3 regions of the Idiomarina sp. HB genome follow, and region 1 is predicted to be linked to each of the others. Evidence: predicted binding sites of a transcription regulator. Region 1 holds the regulator's gene; each other region holds the start of a gene.
The links. The regulator sigma-54, encoded in region 1, starts transcription at its own class of promoters, with help from an activator protein. The targets are predictions, from matches to a motif close to GTTGGCACGNNNNTNGNNT.
Positions count from the first base shown of each region.

Region 2: VBY75_RS05520 (flagellar basal body rod protein FlgF) is a predicted target of sigma-54. The motif match lies at 5,318-5,336, and genes of this name have one in related genera.
Region 3: VBY75_RS01470 (DUF3192 domain-containing protein) is a predicted target of sigma-54. The motif match lies at 3,372-3,390, and genes of this name have one in related genera.

Region 1 is NZ_JAYLVU010000002.1:412,835-420,611, reverse strand. Features, by position in the region: gene VBY75_RS07805 (TetR/AcrR family transcriptional regulator) at 1-333, opposite strand, end outside; gene VBY75_RS07800 (KpsF/GutQ family sugar-phosphate isomerase) at 490-1,467, shown strand; gene kdsC (3-deoxy-manno-octulosonate-8-phosphatase KdsC) at 1,467-2,021, shown strand; gene lptC (LPS export ABC transporter periplasmic protein LptC) at 2,018-2,581, shown strand; gene lptA (lipopolysaccharide transport periplasmic protein LptA) at 2,550-3,092, shown strand; gene lptB (LPS export ABC transporter ATP-binding protein) at 3,094-3,819, shown strand; gene VBY75_RS07775 (RNA polymerase factor sigma-54) at 3,841-5,301, shown strand; gene hpf (ribosome hibernation promoting factor) at 5,330-5,617, shown strand; gene ptsN (PTS IIA-like nitrogen regulatory protein PtsN) at 5,621-6,091, shown strand; gene rapZ (RNase adapter RapZ) at 6,082-6,933, shown strand; gene VBY75_RS07755 (HPr family phosphocarrier protein) at 6,926-7,201, shown strand; gene mgtE (magnesium transporter) at 7,204-7,777, shown strand, end outside.
Region 2 is NZ_JAYLVU010000001.1:1,104,359-1,112,135, forward strand. Features, by position in the region: gene flgK (flagellar hook-associated protein FlgK) at 1-831, opposite strand, end outside; gene flgJ (flagellar assembly peptidoglycan hydrolase FlgJ) at 922-1,899, opposite strand; gene VBY75_RS05505 (flagellar basal body P-ring protein FlgI) at 1,914-3,014, opposite strand; gene flgH (flagellar basal body L-ring protein FlgH) at 3,025-3,699, opposite strand; gene flgG (flagellar basal-body rod protein FlgG) at 3,723-4,511, opposite strand; gene VBY75_RS05520 (flagellar basal body rod protein FlgF) at 4,534-5,277, opposite strand; gene flgE (flagellar hook protein FlgE) at 5,387-6,736, opposite strand; gene flgD (flagellar hook assembly protein FlgD) at 6,752-7,435, opposite strand; gene flgC (flagellar basal body rod protein FlgC) at 7,450-7,777, opposite strand, start outside.
Region 3 is NZ_JAYLVU010000001.1:287,575-295,351, reverse strand. Features, by position in the region: gene truC (tRNA pseudouridine(65) synthase TruC) at 1-138, opposite strand, end outside; gene VBY75_RS01495 (YqcC family protein) at 141-485, opposite strand; gene VBY75_RS01490 (DUF3549 family protein) at 579-1,610, shown strand; gene VBY75_RS01485 (DUF3301 domain-containing protein) at 1,610-1,921, shown strand; gene VBY75_RS01480 (DUF962 domain-containing protein) at 1,892-2,206, opposite strand; gene VBY75_RS01475 (GNAT family N-acetyltransferase) at 2,212-2,892, opposite strand; gene VBY75_RS01470 (DUF3192 domain-containing protein) at 2,926-3,306, opposite strand; gene syd (SecY-interacting protein) at 3,448-3,996, opposite strand; gene queF (NADPH-dependent 7-cyano-7-deazaguanine reductase QueF) at 4,056-4,880, shown strand; gene VBY75_RS01455 (M61 family metallopeptidase) at 4,885-6,663, opposite strand; gene VBY75_RS01450 (GGDEF domain-containing protein) at 6,815-7,777, shown strand, end outside.

The DNA of each region.
Region 1 (7,777 bases):
CAGCATGCCACTACCCAGGCGTGAACATTCGGCGTCAGTATCAAGAGCTGCTAGTAAGATACTTTTTAACTCCCCTTTTGGGTCATCGCTAAATTGTTGATGATAGGATTCGCGTAAAGCTTCATACCTTTCAACTCGTCGTTTGAGCATAGCCTGTAATAAACAGTCTTTACTGTTGAAATGGTAGAGCAACCCGCCTTTACTTATTCCTGTCACCTGGCTTAAAGCATCAAACGTCAGGTGTGCAGCCCCTTCTGCCGCGACCAGCTGGTCTGCCGCATCCAGAATGACTTCCCTGTTACTGGGTCGTCCTGCTCCTTTTTTCTCTACCATAACGTCTTCACTTTACCTGTAGTCACTTTGTTAACCGTCTGGTTGGTATAGTAATTATTTTTACAATAAAATACAAGATTTACCTGAGTACGGTAGGCAGAGTTGTATTGAATGACGTATTATACAAGGCAAAAGCACAACGCCAGAGGCATGACAATGAAGCAAGTAACCCAGAATTTTCGGCTGCTGGGCGAACAGGTACTGGATATCGAAAAGAAAGCGATTGAAGGTTTATATCAATATTTAGATGATAACTTTGATGCTGCCTGCCAAACGCTGTTTAACTGCAAAGGTCGGGTTATCGTTACCGGCATGGGAAAGTCCGGCCATATTGGCGGGAAAATAGCCGCAACACTTGCCTCTACCGGCACGCCTGCTTTTTTTGTTCATCCGGGCGAAGCCAGTCACGGTGACCTCGGCATGGTGGCAGCCCAGGACGTGGTTATTGCCATATCAAACAGCGGCGAAACAGCCGAAGTACTGAACATTATTCCGGTCATAAAACGCCTTGGTGTTCCCTTAATATCAATGACAGGCAAACCGGACTCCACTCTGGCAAGACTTGCCGACACCCATGTTTGTATTGCGGTTGAGCAAGAGGCGTGCCCACTGGGCTTGGCGCCAACAGCCTCTACCACAGCAACTTTGGTTATGGGTGATGCATTTGCCGTCGCTCTGCTAAACGCCCGCGGCTTTACCGCCGATGATTTTGCCTTGTCTCACCCTGGTGGCTCTTTAGGCAAACGATTGTTGCTTCGCCTGCACGATGTCATGCACACAGGCGACAGAGTTCCGATGATTCCGGCTGACGCCATTATCAGTGATGCCTTGTTAGAAATGTCGCGCAAAGGCCTGGGCATGACCGCTGTAGTGGACGAAAATAATCGCCTGGCCGGTATCTTCACCGACGGTGACTTACGCCGCATTCTGGATAACCGGGTGGATGTCCACAAAACACCAATAGCTGATGTTATGACCCGCTCCTGTACGACCGCTAATGCAGATATGCTGGCCGCAGAAGCATTAAAACTGATGCAGGACCGCAAAATTAACGGGCTTATCATCACGAATGATGATGGTCAGCCGTGTGGAGCGATGAACATGCATGACTTACTACAGGCGGGAGTACTCTAATGGAGTGTGTTAATACTTGGTACGGTGATATTGATAAAAGCCTGTTTAGCCGTTTTTCCGAAATTAAGTTACTGGTACTGGATGTGGACGGCGTTTTTTCTGACGGTCGAATCTATTTAGGCAACGACGGTGAGGAACTCAAGGCATTTCACACCCGTGATGGATTTGGCATGAAAGCGTTAAAAAAGTCCGGTGTTGAGACCGCGGTCATAACCGGCAGAACCTCACGCATTGTCGAACACCGCATGGAACATTTAGATGTTGGTCACATTTATCAGGGCCAGAACGACAAAACAGCTGCTTTTAATGAGCTGCTGAAGAAATTGAATTTGAGCACCGACCAAGTCGCCTATGTGGGCGATGATACCCCCGACTTAGCTCTGATTAAGGTAGCCGGCCTGGGTATTGCAGTACAGGATGCTCACGCTTCGGTGCAGCAGCAAGCCGATTATATTACCCGTTGTCACGGTGGATACGGAGCGGTACGCGAAGTCTGCGATCTCATCATGCTCAGTCAGGGCCAACTGCACCTGGCAACAGGAGCCAGTGTGTGAGCCGACGAGTTACTGTCATTCTTATTCTGCTATTCGGTGCCGGGCTTTTGCTTGTCTGGCGCCCTTTTGGTGATGATGCAGACGACAATAATGCCACCGCAACCCGCATGATGCGACCGGATTTCACTGCTTTTGGTCTGGAAACCCGCATTTTTGAGAGTGACGGCTTACTCGCACATAAAATCAAGTCAGAGAAGATGTCGCATTATAATCAAATAGGCTTAACCGAACTCGAGCAGCCTACGTACACTGTCTTCTCAGAACAAGGTGACGAAATTTGGGAGGTTAGCTCTGCACAAGGGACTTTCTACGATGACCAAACTCTTATTTTAGAGCGCGATGTTGAAATCCTTGCGTTAGAGCCTGATACTCGAATTAAACAAGTGTTAACCGAGTACCTGATTGTTGATTTGAAAAATCAATCAATGAGTACCGAACACCCGGTGAGCATTCACGGACCCCGGCTATTAATTCGTGGTAACGGAATGAGTGCTGACCTGAAAGCTGAACGAATGGAGCTAAAAAGACATGTTAAAACGATTTTCCAGCCTGCTGAGTAGTTTTACTCTTATTGCCTTAGTGCCTTGTGCAGTTATGGCTCAGGGTAAGTCCGACTTTAGTCAGCCTATGGAGGTAGAGTCGAGCCAGGAAGAGCTGGACATTAAAAACAACCGGCTAGTTTTAACGGACAATGTCATTATTCGTCAGGGATCGTTATTAATCAGAGCAGACAGACTTGAAGCCTCGGCCAGCGAGAATGCAGAACAAGCCGATACTTTTGTTGCAGAAGGCACTCCTGCTACTTACAGCCAGACTCTGGATGATGGCAATAAGATAAACGCAGAGGCCAACAAAATTACCTATTTTCAATCGGAACAGCGCCTGGAGCTTAGCGGAAAAGCCCGTATTTCTCAGGGTAGCAGCAGTTCCAGTGGTGATCTCATCACCTATGATTTAGACAAACAAACCATAACCGCGACCAGTTCCGGTGAAGAAGACAGTCGCGTCATCACCATTTTTACGCCAAAGGCAAAAACTGACTCCAACGAGAAAAATAACGAGAACCCTTAATATGGCAACCTTACGAGTTAAACACTTAGCCAAAAGCTATAAAAGTCGCCAGGTTGTTAAAGACGTTAGCCTGGAGGTGAGTCAGGGACAGGTTATTGGGTTACTAGGGCCTAATGGAGCCGGTAAAACAACCACCTTTTATATGATTGTCGGACTGGTTAACAGCGATAAAGGCCAGATTTTACTGGATGATAACGACCTCACTTTACTGCCAATGCATGAGCGGGCACGCAGAGGTATTGGTTACCTGCCACAGGAAGCTTCTATTTTCAGAAAGCTAACGGTACGTGACAACCTAATGGCCATTTTAGAAACCCGCAAAGCGTTATCAGACAACGACAGAGAAGAACAGCTCGATGCCTTACTCGAAGAGTTTAATATTGGGCACATTGCCAACAGCCAAGGAATGAGTCTGTCAGGCGGTGAGCGCCGACGGGTTGAAATAGCCAGGGCCCTGGCAGCAGAGCCCACTTTTATTCTTTTAGATGAGCCTTTCGCTGGTGTCGACCCCATATCCGTCATTGATATCAAAAAAATCATTGAGCATTTAAAGCAACGCGGTATTGGCGTATTGATTACCGACCATAATGTTCGTGAAACCCTATCGGTTTGTGAACACGCCTATATCGTTAGTCATGGCGAACTTATTGCCAGTGGGGATGCAGAAAGTATATTATCGAATCAACAGGTTAAAGACGTTTACCTCGGTGAGCAGTTCACCTTATAACGTGAAACCGGGACAGTCATTATGAAGCAAAGTCTGCAGCTAAAAATTGGTCAGCATCTGACCATGACGCCACAACTTCAACAGGCCATTCGCCTGCTGCAGCTTTCCTCACTCGATCTTCAGGCTGAAATTCAGGATGCACTGGACAGTAATCCTCTATTAGAAGTTGAAGGCGATGCCAGCAACGAAGCTGACAACTCCGAAACCCGAAATATCGAAGAGCGGGATGACAGTCAGCGAGAAACCTCGGACGTTATAAAAACTCAGGAAATGCCGGACGAGTTACCGGTAGACAGCAGTTGGGATGACACCTACTCCAGCCAGACACCGGTTAATGGGGCCGCGTCCTCTGGTAAGTCTTTTGACGGTGACTTTGAAGTTTACCAGGGCTCGACCAGTGAGTCGTTGCAAGATCACTTACTTTGGCAAATGCAGCTTTCCCACTTTTCTGACGAAGACACGGCCATAGCTGAAGCCATTATCGAAGCTATAGACGACAACGGCTATCTAATGGTCGATGTTGATGAAATTATTGAAGCGGTGCGCCTGCCAGAGGTAGAAGCAGAAGAAGTTTGCATGGTGCTTAAACGCATTCAGCATTTCGACCCAATAGGAGTTGGAGCGCGTAGCGTCAGCGAATGTCTTGCCATTCAGTTGCGACAGTTAAATGACGACACTGAATACAAAGAGGTTGCTCTATGCTTAGTGACGGAACATATGGATTTACTGGGCAGCCGGGATTTTCGCACCATTCAGCGTAAGTTAAAGCTCTCGGAAGACGACTTGCGTCAAACCATGCGCTTGATTCAGCAGTTGCATCCCCACCCGGGTGAGCAAGTTGCACAACAACCCGTTGAATATGTCATTCCGGATGTTGCTGTGGCAAAAAAAAATGGGCGTTGGATGGTCGAATTGAACCCCGACAGCGTACCTAAATTAAAGGTCAATGAAGAATACGCGGCCTTGAGTAAAGCAGCTAAGTCAGTAGCCGACAGCCAGTACATAAAAAACCACACGCAGGAAGCGCGTTGGTTTATAAAAAGCCTGGAAAGTCGCAATGACACGTTGCTAAAAGTTGCCAACTGCATAGTGCAACGCCAACAGGGCTTTTTTGAGCATGGCGAAGAAGCCATGAAGCCTATGGTTTTAAACGATGTCGCCGAAGCAGTGGATATGCACGAAAGCACCATTTCGCGGGTGACAACACAGAAATACTTACACTGTCCGCGGGGCGTGTTTGAGTTAAAATACTTTTTCTCAAGTCATGTCAGTACTGAGGGCGGTGGTGAGTGTTCAAGCACTGCAATACGTGCTTTAATTAAGAAGATGGTCGCTGCAGAAAACCGCAGTAAACCGTTAAGTGACAGCAAAATTGCTGAACTGATAGCTGAACAAGGTATCCAAGTAGCAAGGAGGACAATTGCGAAGTATCGGGAATCGTTAAACATTCCATCATCGAGCCAACGCAAAAGTCTTTTGTAACTTTGTTAACTGCAAGAAGGAAGACGTTATGCAAATTAATTTGACCGGTCACCACATCGATATTACCGAAGCTTTACGTGACTACGTAGACACAAAATTTGCCAAGCTGGAACGACATTTTGACCACATTACTAATGTTCACGTCATCCTAAATGTTGAAAAAACGATTCAAAAAGCGGAAGCTACGCTGCACGTGAATGGCGGTGAAATTTTTGCCGACGCAAAACACGACGATATGTACGCGGCCATCGACGGTTTAATCAATAAGCTGGACCGTCAGGTGATTAAACACAAAGAAAAAATGAAACAACATTAATCCATGCAACTGAGTGAATTGTTAAGCCCCGACTGCACCAAGTGTGCAGTCGAGGGCGCAAGTAAAAAAAGACTGCTTGAAACCATTAGTCAAATCGTAGCTCCTAAGTTGTCCGGCATTACCCGCCATGACATTTTTGAGAGCCTATTGAACCGTGAGCGTTTGGGCAGTACGGGAATTGGCTTAGGTATCGCAATTCCTCATGGCCGATTACCCAATGCTAACCACCCGGTTGCGGTATTACTCACGCTAGATGAGCCGATTGAGTTTGACTCTATCGACAACCAACCCGTCGATATTATATTCGCGCTTCTGGTACCAGAATCCGAACACGAAAACCATCTGCAGACTTTAGCTTCTGTCGCTCGCCGTATGAATGACAAAGACTGCACACGTGCATTACGCCAGGCTGACTCCGACAAAGACTTATACCAATTATTTATTGGCGAAGGTGAGCAGTCGCCATGCAACTGATCATTGTTAGTGGTCGTTCCGGTTCAGGTAAAACCATCGCGTTGCGGGTCCTTGAGGATTTAGGTTTTTACTGCGTTGATAATTTACCCATTAGCCTGCTACCCACGTTAGTCCATGCTGTTATCGAGCAATACCAGAAAATTGCCATTAGCATTGATGTTCGTAACTTACCCGAGCACTCCGAAGAACTGCTGGACTCACTCAACTTTTTGCCTAAAGGCGTAGAGCCCGAAATTCTGTTCATTGATGCAGACGACAACACCTTATTAAAACGTTTCGGTGAAACCCGGCGACTACACCCGCTCTCGCAAAAAGAACTGCCTTTACTGGAAGCGCTGCAAACCGAGCATAAGATGCTTGAGCCTATTATGGAGCGTGCCACCTGGCGTCTCGACAGTAGCGACTTGTCACTGCACCAGCTGAGCGAACAGGTTACTGAGCGTGTGCTTGGCCGCGCAGATAAAAAACTCATTATTGTTTTTCAGTCATTTGGCTTTAAATATGGCTTACCCAAAGATGCCGACTTTGTTTTTGACGCACGAATTTTACCGAACCCACACTGGCAACCTGAGCTAAAGTTGTTAACGGGGTTGGATACCGATGTACAACTCTTCTTCCGCCAACAACCTTTAGTCACTAAGTTTATCTATCAGCTGGAAAACTTTCTCGACACCTGGTTACCGCATTTTCAGCGCAGCAACCGAAGTTATCTGACTATTGCCACCGGCTGCACTGGTGGTCAGCACCGTTCAGTTTATATCTCTCAGCAGCTAGCCGAGCGCTTTGAACAAAAAGACCTAAAGGTTCAGGTCAGACACCGGGAGTTAAAGCAAAATGGATAAAGTTTGCAGAGACCTGATTATTCGCAATAAACTGGGTCTGCATGCTCGCGCCGCAACCAAGTTGGCTCAATTAACACAAGAATTTGATTCAACCATAACGGTGCGACAAGGCGAACAATGCGTGAATGCCGCCAGTGTAATGTGTCTCATGCTACTGGCCAGTCAACAGGGCAAATCTGTTGAAGTGTGTGCTGAAGGAAAAGATGCACAAGCGGCGCTGGATGCTGTTAGTACGTTATTTGAAGATCGCTTCGAGGAAGACGAATAAACATGATTGCGGAACTGTCCGACAAAGAATATGCCATGCAGCGCATCCAGGAGGTTAACTCCGCGCTGTCCGATGGCATGTTCGTTGCTGCCCGCCGTATGCTGCATAATATGCCGGCATGTGACGTGGCACTGTTGTTGGAGTCTTCACCACCGAAAAGCCGTTCCATTGTCTGGAAACTGGTCGATGTTGAAGAACACGGTGAAATTCTTGAAGAACTGAACGAAGAAGTTCAGAAAGACATTATTCGCCAAATGGCACCGGAGAACCTTGCCGCTGCCACCGAAGGCATGGACACCGATGACCTGGCCTACGTTTTGCGTGGCTTACCTGAGCCAGTCTATCAGGAAGTTCTGAAGTCCATGGACGAGAGCGACCGTGAACGTGCGGAAACAGCGCTCTCATACGCCGAAGACAGCGCTGGTGGTATCATGAACACCGATACTATTACCCTGCGCTCAGACGTCACCATAGACGTTGTCCTGCGTTACTTGCGTCTTAAAGGCGAACTGCCCGAAGCGACAGACAAACTCTATGTTGTCGACCGCAATGAAAAAGTCACCGGTGAGATATCTC
Region 2 (7,777 bases), on a different contig from region 1:
GCCTACCTGACCACCAACTTCATCGACCGGCACTAAGAATTCGCTTTTACTGCCACCACCATGTTCTTTCTGAAGCATAAACTCCAGACGCTCAGTGTTAGGATTATTCTTAACCGCTACTGAATTAAATCGCCCATCTTCCAGGACTAAAGGTTGCCCATTTTTCAGGTGCACACTTAAACCGCCATTGTCACGTTCGATGACACTGAACTGAACCAGTTCGGCCAGCTTACGCAGCTCTTCGTCCCGCTGGTTCATCAGCGCGTTGGTATCGCCATTGGCATTACTGCCGCCCTGTGAAGCAAAAATCCGTTCGTTCAGGCTACCGATATTCTCAGCGATAGAATTAATGCGATCCGTAGACAACTTGAGTCGGTCATTAATGATATCTTTTTGGTCATTCAGATAACCGGAAAAGTCATTGAACTTAGTCACCATTGCATCGGCATCGGCCAAAATAAGCTGACGAGCCGTTACTGACCCTGGATCATTATTAGCGTCTTGCAGCGTATTGAAGAAATTTTCAATACTGGATGACACGTTAGTTGTACTGTCACCTAGCAAAGTATCGAGCTGTTCTGCCTGCTGAAGGTTAGCTTCATAATAGCTAACTTTGGAAATGTCGGTACGTAGTTGTCGGTTGGCGAACTCATCAATCATTCTCTGCACACGAACACGCTCAAGCCCGCCGTACGAAGACTCAAGGTATTCTGTACGCTCTCGCACATAGCTCGGCGTATTTGCATTGTTAATGTTTTGACCGGTCGTCTGCAGGCTACGCTGGTGTGCCAGTATCCCGTTTTTACCGAGTTGTAATAAGTCAAAACTCATCGATGATTCTCCAGTTACTCTATGACCGTTATCGGCACCGAGCGAATATTATTTAGCCAACACGGCAATTTTTTGCCGCCTGCCGCATTCCTAAATTTCTTTATCAATAAAAGCCGGGTTATTTAATACCGACTGAATCTTTTGTGCGTATTGCGGATCGGTCGCGTAACCGGCGTCCTGCAGTGCTTGCGTATACTGCTTCGGATCATCAGCGACTTTCAGTGCCTGCTGGTAACGCGGATGTTCTTTTATAAAGTTTACGTAGTCCTGCAAGCTCTGTTCCACATTGGCGTAGGAACGAAACGCTGCGCGCTCTTTGCGGGCTACTTCACCGTCAAACTCCAGGGTGCTGACATGAGACTTATCGCCTTCCCAGCGCGTATCCGCTTTAATGTTGAACAGGTTGTTACTGGAACCACCATGGCGTCCTGGTACCAACCGCTTGCCCCAGCCGGTTTCCAGTGCCGCCTGCGCCATCAGAACATCCGGATTTAAACCGGCTTCTTTGGCGATTCTCTCGGCATGAGGTTTTAGCGCAGCAATAAAGCTTTGCGGGGAATTAAAAGTCGCATCGCCATCGCTCAGTTTGGCGGTATTCACTCGCTGATTCCCGTAATACAGACCCGCATCAATGCCGCCCTGGTCACTGACTTTCTGCGAGGCATTGCTCATGTCGGCGCGGTTCTTCATGCGCGGGTCGTCAAGGTTCGCGCCGTTGCGGTTCATTGATGCCGGAACATAACTGTCGTCACCACCTAACTGCTTTACCATCAACTCAGCCAAGCCCAGGGTTCCCTGGCTGGACAGTTCTGAAGTCAGCTGCTGGTCATACATATCGCGGTACATATTGGTGTAACGGTTATCAAGTAAGTTGTCTTTTTCAAACACGGCGTTGGCCTTTCGCATACTGCCCATCACCATATTCAGAAATATGGCTTCAAACTGCTGCGCGGCTTCCATCAAGGCTTCTTTGTCATCGGGCTTGAACGCACGCTTCCGCAGCCCGTCCAGGCTGTGGGTATCCATGGCGTGCTGCGCTTGCTTTAGATGAGAGTCTGAAACCGTCATAGTTTAAACCGCCGCTAGATTACAATAAGCTCGCCAGATAACGCACCGGCTTGTTTCAATGCTTCCAGGACAGCAATCATGTCGCTGGGAGCTGCCCCAATTTGATTCACTGCGCGAACCAAATCATTCAGCGTGGTTCCGGGCTCGAAAACAAACATACGGGCATCATCCTGATTGACGTCAATTATCGACTGGGGTGTAACAACAGTCTCTCCCTGACCAAAGGGGTTTGGCTGATCCACATTCACGTTCTCAGCAATGGTCACTTGCATGTTGCCATGTGCAACCGCTGCAGGGCGCAGTTCAACATTCTGACCAACCACAATAGTCCCAGTACGCGAGTTTACAATAATTTTCGCGGCCGCCGAGGCTTGTTGTACTTCCAGGTTTTCCAGTGTCGACATGTAGCTGACCCGCTGATTCATATCTCGAGGAGCTCTTACCCGAACAGAAGTTGCGTCTACTGCCTGAGCCGTGCCTTCGCCAACTAAGCCGTTGATGGTTTCTGCCATACGCTTGGCTGTCGTGAAATCGGACTGGTGCAGGTTAAAGGTAAAGTAATCGGAAGAGCCAAAACCGGACAGAACCTCACGTTCAACGACGCCACCATTCGGAATTCGGCCGACCGTCGGCGTGTTAATAACAATACGGGAACCATCATTACCTTCGGCGCCTAAGCCGCCCACAATTAGGCTGCCCTGCGCAACCGCATAAACTTCACCATTGGCACCTTTCAAAAAGGTTTGCAACAAGGTTCCGCCAGTCAAACTATCGGCACTGCCAACAGAAGACACGGTGACATCAATTTTTTGACCGGGTTTTGCGAAGGCAGGCAGATCCGCATGTACGGCAACAGCCGCCACATTATCAATTTTGGGTCGTTCATTAGCGGGAATATTAATGCCGAAATTACCCAGCATGGTGCGGAATGTCTGATCGGTAAACGGCGTCTGTTCACCCGTTCCCGGTAAACCGACTACCAGACCATAACCAATAAGTTGGTTGTCACGAATGCCCTGAACCGACGCAATATCTTTTATGCGTGAAGCCTGTACCGGAGCAACCAGCATTGACATCAGGCTGACCGAAAGTGCAATGAATTTAACCGTTCTCATGCCTTACTCCTTAGAATGGCCATACTGGGCTGTTGAAGAACCGAGTTAACCAACCCTGCTCCTGAACTTGCGCCAGACTGCCTGTACCCGAGTACTCTATGCGCGCGTTCGCCACGCGAGTGGATGGGATCTGGTTAGCTGCAGTAATATCCTGAGGCCGGATCATACCGGTTAAACGAATGTACTCGTCACCGGTATTTATGCGCATCCACTTTTCACCCCGAACAATTAAATTACCGTTTGGCAGTACTTTTATAACCGTAACGGTAATCTCACCGTTAAGCTGATTACTCTGATCAGAGCTTCCGTCACCGCTGAAGTTTCTGGTGCCATTTACGCCTGCCGATAAAGGGTTACCGCCAACGGTAATGTCACGCCCAAACATCGTTGGTGCGCCGAGTTCTGCCGAACTCTCTTTTGAGGTTTCAGTGGTTGCCGTTTTGCTGGCCGTTGTCTGTTCCTGTAGCGTCACAGTAATAATGTCGCCTAACCGCCGCGCTTTAATATCGGAATACAGGTTGTCTGCGTAAGCGTCCTGAAATAAAGAGCCTGTTGGTACAACGGGCTGGGCACGCTCTTCCGGTAATACGGGTGCGTAATATGGGTCATTTGGCATCGGTTTATGTGGCGTTTGCGCACACCCCGCCATGACCAACGTTGTTAAAGTAAAAAGTAAAAAACGCATAGACTCACCCGCTATTTATTCAATTAAAGCTGCTGATTCACATAGCTCAACATCTGGTCTACAGAAGAAATCACTTTTGAATTCATCTCGTAACCCCGTTGGCTTTCAATCAGATTCACCAGCTCTTCAGTTACATTCACATTTGAGGTTTCCAGCGCGCCTTGAATGGTATTCCCCATTCCGTCAACACCCGGAACGGCTTCTAAAGGCGCACCACTTACGGCTGTCTCTTTATATAAATTCTGACCCATAGGTTGTAAGCCCGCCGGGTTAATAAAGTTAACCAGGTTAAGCTGCCCGACAACAACATTGTCCGGGTTGCCCGGTTGAGTAACCGTTACTTCACCTTCTTGCGAAATACTGACCGACATCGCGTCTTCAGGAATCTGGATAGCCGGCTCTATGGTATAACCGTTACCTGACGTTACCATTTCACCTTCTTCGTTCAGTGAAAACTGACCATTACGGGTATAGGAAATGTTTCCATCCGGCATCAACACCTGAAAGAAGCCTTTGCCGTCAATCATCACATCCAGTGAGTTGTCCGTTGTCTGAACATTACCCTGGGTATGTGCTTTTTGCGTTGCAACTACTTTGGTACCGGCACCAAGCATCAAACCATTAGGTAGCTCAGTGTCCTGTGCGGACTGACCGCCTGGCTGATTAATGTTTTGGTACAGCAAATCTTCGAACACCGCCCGGCTTTTCTTAAAGCCAATCGTGCTGGAGTTCGCCAGGTTGTTGGAAATGACTGAAATATCGCGTTGCTGCGCATCCAGTCCGGTTTTACTTATCCATAATGCTGGGTTCATAGTGTTTCTCCTCGGGCTACGATTAGCTCATTCTCATCAGCGATTCTGAGCGCTGTGCGTTCTCATCGGCCGTCTTCATTAATTTGACGTTCATTTCATACTGGCGCTGCAGTGCAATCATATGTGTCATTTCTTCGACACTATTGACATTGCTCCCTTCCAGAGCGCCAATTTCCAGTTTCACGTTGGCATCCGCAAAAGCCTGCTGGCCATCTTTTAGCTTAAACAGGCCATCATTACCTTTTTCTATGTTGCCGTTCGGTGGATTCACCAGCTTAATCCGGTCAACCACCTCCATAGCATCTGCCGGCGCGCCCATTGGACGAATCGACACATTCCCGTTCGAGCCTATAACCAAATTATCAATCGGCATCGGCACAAAAATAGGGCCATTGTCACCCAATACCGTCTGACCATTGGAGTTTTTCAACATGCCATCGGTGCCAACTTCCAGACTGCCATTTCGGGTGTAACGCTCATTGCCATTACCGTCGTCGACCGCAATCCAGCCCTGGTCTTTAATCGCAACATCCATGTTACGTCCGGTCGCCTGTATTGCCCCACTGGCAAAGTTTTGCCCCGGGCTTTCTGTCATAGAAAACACACGAGTCGGCAAACCTTCACCAAAGGCCTGCATTGCCCTTGCCTGTTGTAAGTCGGCTTTAAATGCCGTGGTATTGGCGTTAGCTAAGTTATTGGCGCGTACGGCAACGGAGTTCATATTCTCCTTTGCGCCGCTCATCGCTACCCATAGCATCTTGTCCATAGCTGACCTCCAGCCAAAATTTTGTCATATGCGTTTGATAATGCAGATTTCATGCCAGAAACAAAAAAAGACGCCCGAAGGCGTCTTTTTAATCGACAGATAAAAGCGATTAACGAATCTGAAGAATGGTCTGATTAATGGTGTTATTAACTTCAAGCGAACGTGAGTTTGCCTGGAAGTTACGTTGCGCTGTAATTAAGTCAACCAACTCTTTGGTCAGGTTAACGTTTGAGTTTTCAAGCGCAGAAGCTTCAATACCACCAAAAGTACCGGTATTCGCTTCACCAGAAAGCGGCTCGCCCGAGTCAATGCTCTCACGCCACTTGGTACCACCAATTTGCGTCAGGCCTTGTTCATTAGCAAAGCGAACAATGGAAACCTGACCCAGGTACTGAACATCACCATTAGAGTAAGTTGCCGCAATTAAACCTGACTTATCAATATCCACGTTCGTTAAGCGTCCAACTGTGCTGCCATCCTGATCAAGGTTAGTCACCTCAAAATCTGAAGCAAACTGAGTAGGACTGGTAGTACCCGAAAGATCCTGGAAGTTAAACTGGACCGTTTGGGCATCTGCACCGTTGTTTAAATACGGGTCGCCCGCGGCGTTATTACCTGACAAGTCAATTGAACCGGGATCAAACGTCGTTTGTCCGGCTGGAACATCCGGCTCACCGTTTCCTAAAAAGGTTAGGCGTAACCCTGAGTTGCCATTAATTGAGGTATCAGGGGATGCTACCGCTGTTCCCGTCGGAGCTAAGTCGATTTCATCACCATCAAAAGTGGCGTAAACGTCCCATTGGTTATTATCCCGCTTCACATAGTAAGTCGATAATGTATGTGACTCACCTAATGAATCATAGATAGTTGCAGAAGTAGAGCTGTGATACGTACTTGGTGTATCAGGATCAAATGGGTTAGCAGCGCCATCTATCGGTGAGCGACGCGCATCAACGTTAAAAGCAGTAAAGACATTATCGGTATTTTGCGGTGCACCAGCTACATCCGGAATACGAATAGGTTGAGTCGTAGCCAAAGCCACCGATGATGCGGTACCACTGTTACGGTCAACTTGGTAGCCCTGTAGATAGTTACCTTGGTTATCAACGATGAACTTGTCATCGTTTAACTTAAAAGCACCTGAACGGGTATAAGTCATATCACGCGAACCAAGGCCATCGGTAGTCGCAAAAAAGCCGTTACCTGAAATAGCCATATCCAACGAGTTTTCAGTGAAGTCCAGTGTTCCCTGGCTAAACTGCTGCGCCACCGATGAGGTTAAAACACCGTCACCCACTTTTGTGTTACCTGCGTTAAAAATGCTCGTCGCATAAACGTCCGCAAACTCTGCGCGGGACTGTTTAAAGCCCGTTGTTTTCACGTTTGAAATATTATTCGCGGTCGTATCCAGATCTTTCTGCGATGCGTTGATTCCGCTGAGTGCAATATTAAATGACATAAGTCACCTCACCTGTTAGCTAATTTCAGTCACATCAGAAAGCTTGATGCCACCTAATCCTTTAAGATTCAAAACCACACCGCGATCACCGCCGGTGCTGACACTTTGCACGCGAGCGTGCATCTGTATGGGTAATTCTTCAGTCTGGCCACCGACACTGGCATTTACCGAGAAGGAATAATTTCCAGCCGGAGCTTCCGAGCCGTCAGACATTGTTCCGTCCCACTCAAACTCTTTCGTGCCTTGAGGCATATCTCCCAAATTAATGGTTTTAACCAAGGCTCCGGTTGAGTCCTTAATATTAATTTTCACATTCTGGGCTGACTGCGGGGTTGCTATCATTCCCGTAACTCCAGCGCCTGACTCAAGGTTGGCCTGGTCTGTCGGCACCAGAACTTTGCGACCAACCATAGTTGAAGCCTGTAACGCCTGATTTGAAGTCATATCATTTGCAAACTGGTCAAAACGATCCGACAAGCCACTGATACCTTCCGCCATGGTAAAGCTGGTCATCTGAGCAATCATTTGATCATTCTCAACCGGCTTAGACGGGTCTTGCATATTCAACTGCTCGGTTAACAGCTTGAAGAAGTCTTCCTGCTCGAGCTTTTGCTGTTCATCCGGATCAGCATACTCGGCACCTTCATCCTTCTTCCACTTCATGCCATCGATGTAGGAATTATTGCTTACGCCTTCCATTTGTTATCTCCTGCTTACCCTTGACCCAGACGCAATAAACGCTGTGTCATTGTTTTGGCAGTGTCCGCTACCTGCACATTTGTCTGGTAGGAACGCGAAGCCGAAATCATATTTGCCATCTCTTCCATAGTGTTAACGTTAGGCCGATAGATGTAGCCACTCTCGTCAGCCATAGGATGATTTGGAGCATATTCAATTTGTAGTGGGTCCTGGCTTTCAACGATTCCCAAAACCTTAACGCCGGCGGCCTGTCCTGCCTGAGTCTGATTAGTCAGGCTGTTACCTTTATAATCCCCTCTGGCATCCGCTAAAGCCGTTGCGAAAACCGGGTTTCTCGCTCGG
Region 3 (7,777 bases), on a different contig from region 1:
CCCCAATTGGTTTCGCAGCATTTGCATAGCAAATTCACGGGCACCGCTTGCTATGCGGCTTCGGTGAACCAGTAAGCCACTGGGTTTATTAATAACAGCTAAATGTTCGTCTTGATAAACAAGTTCTAACTGCTTCACCGTTAGACGTCTTCCTGCAGAGGGTCAGTGCCACTTAGCAGCACATCAAACTCACGGATTAAAGCGATAAGTTGTTCGTATTGTTCAAGCTCGTTACGGTAGGTATGAGCAGCCATTGGACTAACCGCGACGCCCTCAGGCAAAGGTCGTTGACTGTCGACCAGAGACCACATCCGCGGCAACATAATAAATTGCAGCCACTGATGAAACTCCAGCGTATCAACGGCAAAAGGCTGCTGACTTTCCAAAGCCTGCACGGGAGGCTGGTGAGACTGCCATAAGCCAAGACTGTTCAGTTCGCGCTCTATTCTATCAAGTAATCGAGCGGCTTTCTGATACTGCTCCATATCAGACTCCGTTACCACATCATTGTATAAACCGATATAATGGCGCCATAGTGATTTAATACGCCTTAAAATTCAAGCAAAAAGGGAGCGCCTGTGTCAGCACCGACCATCACCACCTTGGGTGAGTTTTTGCAAGCCGGCCAAGCAGAGTACAAAATTTTTGATATTGGCAGATGCCTTACTGAACTGTCTCAGGATGACTTTGCTGCTATTGAGCACCAACAACGTCCTTACCCCTACCCGATAGCCAGACAGGCTCAACTGGCGATATTGTTTCAGCATAAACAGCATGATCAGCAGCCTTTCATCTGGTTTTTGCAATTCCCTCTGGATGAGCGTGGGCTTTTAAATTTAGCGGCACGTAATCAATACCTTGAATATGTGATTAACGCATTAGGCCACGAAATTACCGGTGAGATGACCGAGGAGCAACAAAAGCAACTGCAGCAGAATCCTTATTTACTCACTCCGAATGAGCATCAGCGGGCTGCGTTGCATGCACGGGTTCAGCGTCAGCTAAAACTGTCACCCTCAATTCACTTTGAAACAGCTGAAGCCTATTTAAAACACCCAAAAGCTGATATTGACTGGCAGCAAATTGGCTTACAAGGCCTGCACGACTGTGCAGCCCGATTAGAGCAACTGCCGGAACTGAGCGAAGCCATAGCAACACATTTTTCGACTTACCCTAAAGCGGTAAGGCAGCCGCTCGCCGTTGCCCTTGAACAGCAAAACATCACGCCACGACTACGAGATTCATTACTTGAGTATGTTAAGAGTAATGATGCAATGCTTTGTACAGACAGCCTGAGAGCGTTAGCTTCCGTTGCGGCTCACCCGCGCGTACAAAAGTCCGTCAACGAGACCATTCCTGATGCAAACGCTGACCAACTGGTTGTTGTCGCCGCCCGATTATGGCCCGTACTTAACGATGAGCACAGCTTGTTAAGCTATTTAGATGCAATCGCTTCACTGGATAACGCCCTGTTTGATGCGTTATTTCAGGATATTATTGCCTTACCGGATATACGTCCCCTGCTTCTGTCCATATTGGCACAGCAGAAACAGTCGGAAGCCGTTGGCGAAGCTTTAAACCGATTAAAACAGCAAACCCGGAGCGCTTGATGAACTTACTTGATGTTATTGTTTTTCTCGGGTTGGCAACCGCAATATGGGTTTTCTGGCAACACCGCCAGCAGTCGGAAAGCGCGCAGAAACACGCGGTTTTTTATTGTAAACAACAAGGTTTGCAGTTTCTGGATATTCGTCGTGAGGATACCCGATGGTCTTTTAAAGGAAGCCAACCGGGCTGGCGAAGTACATTTAAAATGGGGTTTAGCAGCGACGGAGAAACTCGTTATGAAGGAGAACTGACTCTTCATAACCAGCGCTTAGTTGGTGTTGAATTACCGCCGTTTCGAATTCCCGGTCAATAATTTAACCCAGGCATCTTTATACATAACCCAGTCACCCAGTAAGCTATATAAAGGATACTGAAAAGTGGCTGGCTTATTCTTCTCAAACACAAAGTGACCCAGCCAGGCAAATCCATAACCAATAACCGGCAAAGCCAGCAACCACCAATAGTTAGCGCTAACCAAAGCGTAAACTAACACAGCCAACACCAGGGTGCTGCCAATATAATGTAGGATCCGACAACGCTTGTCAGAGTGCTCTTGCAAGTAGTAAGGGTAAAACTCTTTAAAACTGGAATAACTCATTAGCTTTAATCTTCTTGCCTAGGGTAAAAGAGTACTTCACCGGGTAGCTTTTCAACTTCTATCTGGGCCTGCAAACGGTAACCGCGCTTCTTGAAAAATGCCTGATAATCAGAGCGGGTGACGTAGACTGCAATGCCCTGCGATTCAGGATCTTCTTCAAATACCGTTTTAGCAGCCTCAACCAATAAATGCCCTACCCCTTGAGATTGATACTGCGGCGCTACGGCAATAAAAGCTAACATATGGTAGGGAACATCGGGCATCGCTTGCTGAATAAGACGTTCTTTTTCAAGCACCTGTCGGGTACTTAAAAAACCTGCAGTCAGCAGCATACTAATGCGCCAATGCCAAAAACGGCCAGGACCAAAGCTCTTACCAGGACGGGTGAGACAGGCGACACCTAATAGTGTGCCGCCGTCACGGATACCAATAATGGGTTGTCCACTTTCCCAAAACGCATTCAGATCTTCACGAATTGCGGCTCGTAGACGCTTTTCGTAATCCGGCTTATCGGCCCGAAAAATCTTTTGCAACAATTCATCGTCATAGTAAGTCTGAAACAAAAGCGAAGCCGCTAATTTAAGATCTTCGGCAACAAGATAGACAAGCTCTCCCTGAATATGCTCGCTGCTGTTCTCACTTGCCTTATCGATTTCACTTTCTGTTTTTTCGGTTAAGCCTTGCATAACAACCACTGGTTAGTTTTTTATAACACCAAGTTAACCATTTTTCGGGATCCTGTCGAGAGCCATTTCTCCGGTACCTGCCAGGGTACCGTCAATGAACACAATAGCTGTGCATTCATCACGGGTCGTCATACCATCAGCATGCTTTCTGTGTGTGCGATAATACAAAACCTGATATCGATGTTGTTCAGATTCCCAGGAGTCATTAAAATCGGGAGTTCCTAATCGGCTCAAGGCTTCGCTAACCGAAAGCGAGGGTGGTAATGCCGCAATCGAAGAGCGGTTTCTTTGCTCTGACTGCTGCCCTTCATATTTTTCGCTACTACCATCGTAACTCGACTCTTTTACAACAACACAACCGGATAAAGTTAACGCGCTTAGCAACGCAACAGCCAATAAAGATCTTTTCAGCATGCTTCATATTCTCCTGATTATTTTATTAATAAGTTTGCTTCAATATATTTTCAGCAGCTCATTTCAAGCAAGCTTCAGGCCAAAACGTAACTCTATGTTTTTATTGCGCTTTATATTTTTCAGGTTTTGCTAATTTGCTAATTAATCGTTATTTTCACTAATTTTAGGCTCGCATTCATTGAGCCACCCAGACAAAGAGTCGGCAAGGACTTCATGCTGTTCCTTCCCCACCCATTCAAGTCCAATAGCACCGCTGTGGTTATCTATCGACAACAATAAGTCTTCGTTATCTACTCCTAACCCAATAAACACCGTTTCTGGCTGTTTTAACCGGCGTTTCATTAAAATATGTCCGGTTATATTTGCCAACAACCGCTCACCATCTTCTTCACTTTGGATCTGTAATAAATGTATCGGATGTCCCTGATAAGAAAGCGCCAGGTCGCCCGCATACCAGCGCCCAAATAGCGCTTTAATGCTGTCATGGAAGGTTGTTTCTAAGGCTTTTTCCAGCTCATCAAAAGCCAGAGGCTTAGCTTGTAAAGACGGTGTCCATTCAACCGTATCGTCATCAATAACCTCACCATATATTGGACTGCTCCACTCTTCTACATACTCCGTATAACGGACAGGAACCTGATTTTGATAACGCTCCATTAAGGCATCGATAGTTTCTTCTAACGTCTTCATCTGGCACTTACACCTAAGAAAATTTACAATAAGGGCATTGTACTTACGGAGCGACTTAAATGCCAAAGAAGCACGCACTCGACCACTTATCGCTGGGGCAAAGCACAGACTACCCGAGTGAATATGACCCGAAGCAGCTACAACCTGTCCCCCGCTCGCTGAATCGTGAGCCCATTGGTCTTGTTGGTAAGCTGCCTTTTTCCGGTGTCGACTTATGGACTGGCTACGAAATATCCTGGCTGAACTCAAATGGCTTGCCACAAGTCGCTGTCGGTTACTTTGAAGTGCCTGCGGAAAGTCCGAATCTCATTGAATCAAAGTCCTTTAAGCTTTATTTAAACAGTTTCAATGACTCTCATTTTGGCTCCTGGCAAGAGGTTCAGGTAGTTATGGAAAAGGACTTATCTGCATGTGCCGGAGCCAGGGTCAGTGTTACCTTAAAGCCGTTGTCTGAGCTAGAAGGTGAATCCATTGCAACCTTTCCCGGTCTTTGTATTGATAAGCAGGACATCACAATTTCGCAATATGACTACCAGCCGTCATTATTAATAACGGAGCATAATGAGACAGAAGAGAAGCTACACAGTCACCTGTTGAAGTCTAACTGTCTTATCACGAACCAACCCGACTGGGGATCCGTCTATATTCATTACCAGGGGCCCAAGTTGGATCATGCGTCATTATTGGCGTATTTGGTCTCATTCAGGCGCCACAATGAATTCCACGAACAATGCGTTGAACGTATTTATCAGGACTTAAAGGCGCTGGGGATGAAAAAACTGACGGTTTATGCCCGCTATACTCGCCGCGGAGGCCTCGACATAAACCCATTTCGTTCGGACTTCGAACCAGCGCTGCAGATGCAGCGCATGGCTCGACAATAAAACCTTAGGCATTAGGATGAGGAATTTGTAACCATTGAAGAAACCGGGCCTGTTGCTCAGCCGTTGGCTCATCCACAGGCTCAATTTTCGCATCTGTGGCGGGTTTTGCTTTTACGCTCAAGGTTTTTTCATGCAACTGGTCACGACGGAAAAACGTAACGGTTATAGAATCTCCTGCCTCATACTCTTTAAAAGCATCGCTGAAACGACCATCAACCACTTTGTGTCCGTCAAAGGCGACAATAACGTCACCGGGGGTAAAGCCAGCTTCCCACGCGGGGCTTCCTTTACTAACACGAGTCAGTTCCATACCGCCGCTTGTGTCATTAGCATTCCAGCCTGCCCACACTTCTGGCTCGTCATCTTTCTCATAAACCAGTTCCAAACCAACTCGTTCCAACATGGTTTCAAACGGAATATCGGCAGGCGTTTCAACATTATTCTGCCACCAGTTCTGCCAGGAGCGGCCTGTCAGCTCTTTTAGAATGGTTAATACATCCGCGGCAGTAAAACCTTCATGGTCAGCATCAAAGCGCTGATAGAGTTCATTATGAACATCGCGGTAACTCACTTCACCTTCAGTTGTTTCCAGAAGTTCACTGTCCAGCATCCAGGAAACCAGCGCCCCCTCTGAATAAATATTAACTGAATCGTTATGAGCCCTGTCACCGTATTGGTCTATCCATGCTTCAAATGACGCCTCAGCTACCGACATCTCTTCACGCCCCGGTTTCGCTTTGTGCCGATCAATACTTGTGGCCACACGTTCAAAGTATTCTGACGGTTCCATAATGCCTGCGTGTAACAACAGATGATTCTGGAAATAACTGGTGGAGCCTTCTGCTATCCAAAATAAATCTGTGTAGTTTTCTTTTTGATAGTCATAAGGAACTAAACCACTGGGGCGGTATGCTTTTACGTTCCAGGTGTGAACAAACTCATGCGATGCTGTCGACATAAAAGACAGGTAGTCATCGCGGCTGGCAAAGCTATAACGTGGTCGCTGAATAACCGTGGAGTTCTTGTGTTCCGTTGCGCCACCGGCACCAGTTGTTGCGTGGATCATGAACACATAACGCTCGAACGGATAATCACTCCATATAGAATCACCAGTTCCCACCAGCTTTTTTAAATCCGAAACCGTCTTTTCAGCATCGTAATTTCCTTCACCCCAGAACACCACTTCATAGTTCCGTTCATCCTGAGTAAATGCATAGTGTGTGTTAATACCAGTCTCTATTGGGGAGTCAACAAATACATCCCAATTCTGAGCAGTAAACTGATGATCTCCCTGGCGCTTCATTCCCGAGTAGCTTTTCCAGTTCTCAGGAACGTCAAGAGAAACTGAAATTGGTTCATTGCGCCACGCGTCAGCATACATAAAGACGGCAGATGCATCCAAATAAGCGTGAGTGTCGTCTATATGGCGACTACGACGCCCCAACTGATTCGCATAGATTTCGTAATCAACGGTAACCTCACCGCTTTGCTCTGGCAGGTATATGCGCCAGGTACTTTTATCAACTTTTTCCCAACGCAGTTCTTCACCATTGCTGCGCACTTCGAAGTCGCGCACGCCATTCGCCAAGTTTAAAATTCGGTAATAACCTGTTCTCCAGGCTGGCATTTTTATATCCAGGAACTTTTCTTCGCTGGCCGGAAAAGTAATTGAAACTTCACCTTTATGGTGTTCTGGTTGCGTCAGGTCAATTTTATAATCGGTATTTGCCAATACTACTGAAGGGGCTAACATAACACCAACAGCCAATAAGCTCTTACGCACAGTCAGTCTCCGTTAATTTCGAGTTTTTTGTTAGTCTGTTTTTGCAAAGACTACCACAATTCACCAATAGTAAATAAATTCAGATAGGTTAGACTTTATAATAATAATTTTCGTATCATAGCTATTGCATTCAGTATTGGGTAGGTGAGCATTGGCAGTACCTGAAACACCACAAGAAAAGATTCAGCATCTTAGCAAAAAGTTGCAACAGAGCATCCAGTCTCGTAAGCAATTAGAAGATGACTATTTACGTGACTCACAAAGATACTCAAATTTTGTGAATGATCTTTGCTTAGCGTTAAGTGGTGTTGATACGGAGCTGGACACTCTGCTGCATAAGCTGCGCGGACACCTGCAGCAGAATGCTTCTGCGGCCGTTCTCGAGCCAATTATGCAGAAGCTTAGCGACGCAATATCGCAGCATACGATTCGTTTGCAGACACAGCTAAAGCTAACCAACGAAAGCATCCGTCAGGCGCTGGCTTCAATTAAACCGCACGATAATAACAGCCGCTCTAAACTGCAGCGTGTCGCCAGCGAATTTGAGCAACCGACAATGACGGTTTCTCACTATCTTCCGTTGATGAACCAATTACTGGCACTTTCCTATCAACAGCCTGCTGTTAAGACAGAGACTCAAGTTAGTCAGTACCAGAGCCAATTGCTCGACTTACTAAGCGAAGTTGAGTTTTCAGGAAACGCTGCCGATACTCTGCGACAAATGAAAGTTGCCCTGCAAAAACCGCAGACAAGTGAAACTCTGCTCGCCATCACTTTAAAAATCATGCGGTTAGTTTTCAGTAACATTAATGATGAACGAAAGTCGGCACAGCATTTCTTAAAGCAACTGAATGCTTCGCTGGAATCGGTTCAAAGTGTGCTGGGTAAAACTATTAATCATTCTTCAGACTACGCTGACCAGCGCGTTCATCTGAATCAAAAACTGAAAAATGGCGTCTCAGAGATCAGTGCATGTGTCACCGATGCCTGTGAGCTTTATGACTTAAAAGAGTCCGTTGGCAAACAATTACAGACATTAAGTGAAACACTGAATCAACACTTGAAGTTGCATGATGAAGAGCGTGAAAACTTTAACAGCAACACGCTGGAAATA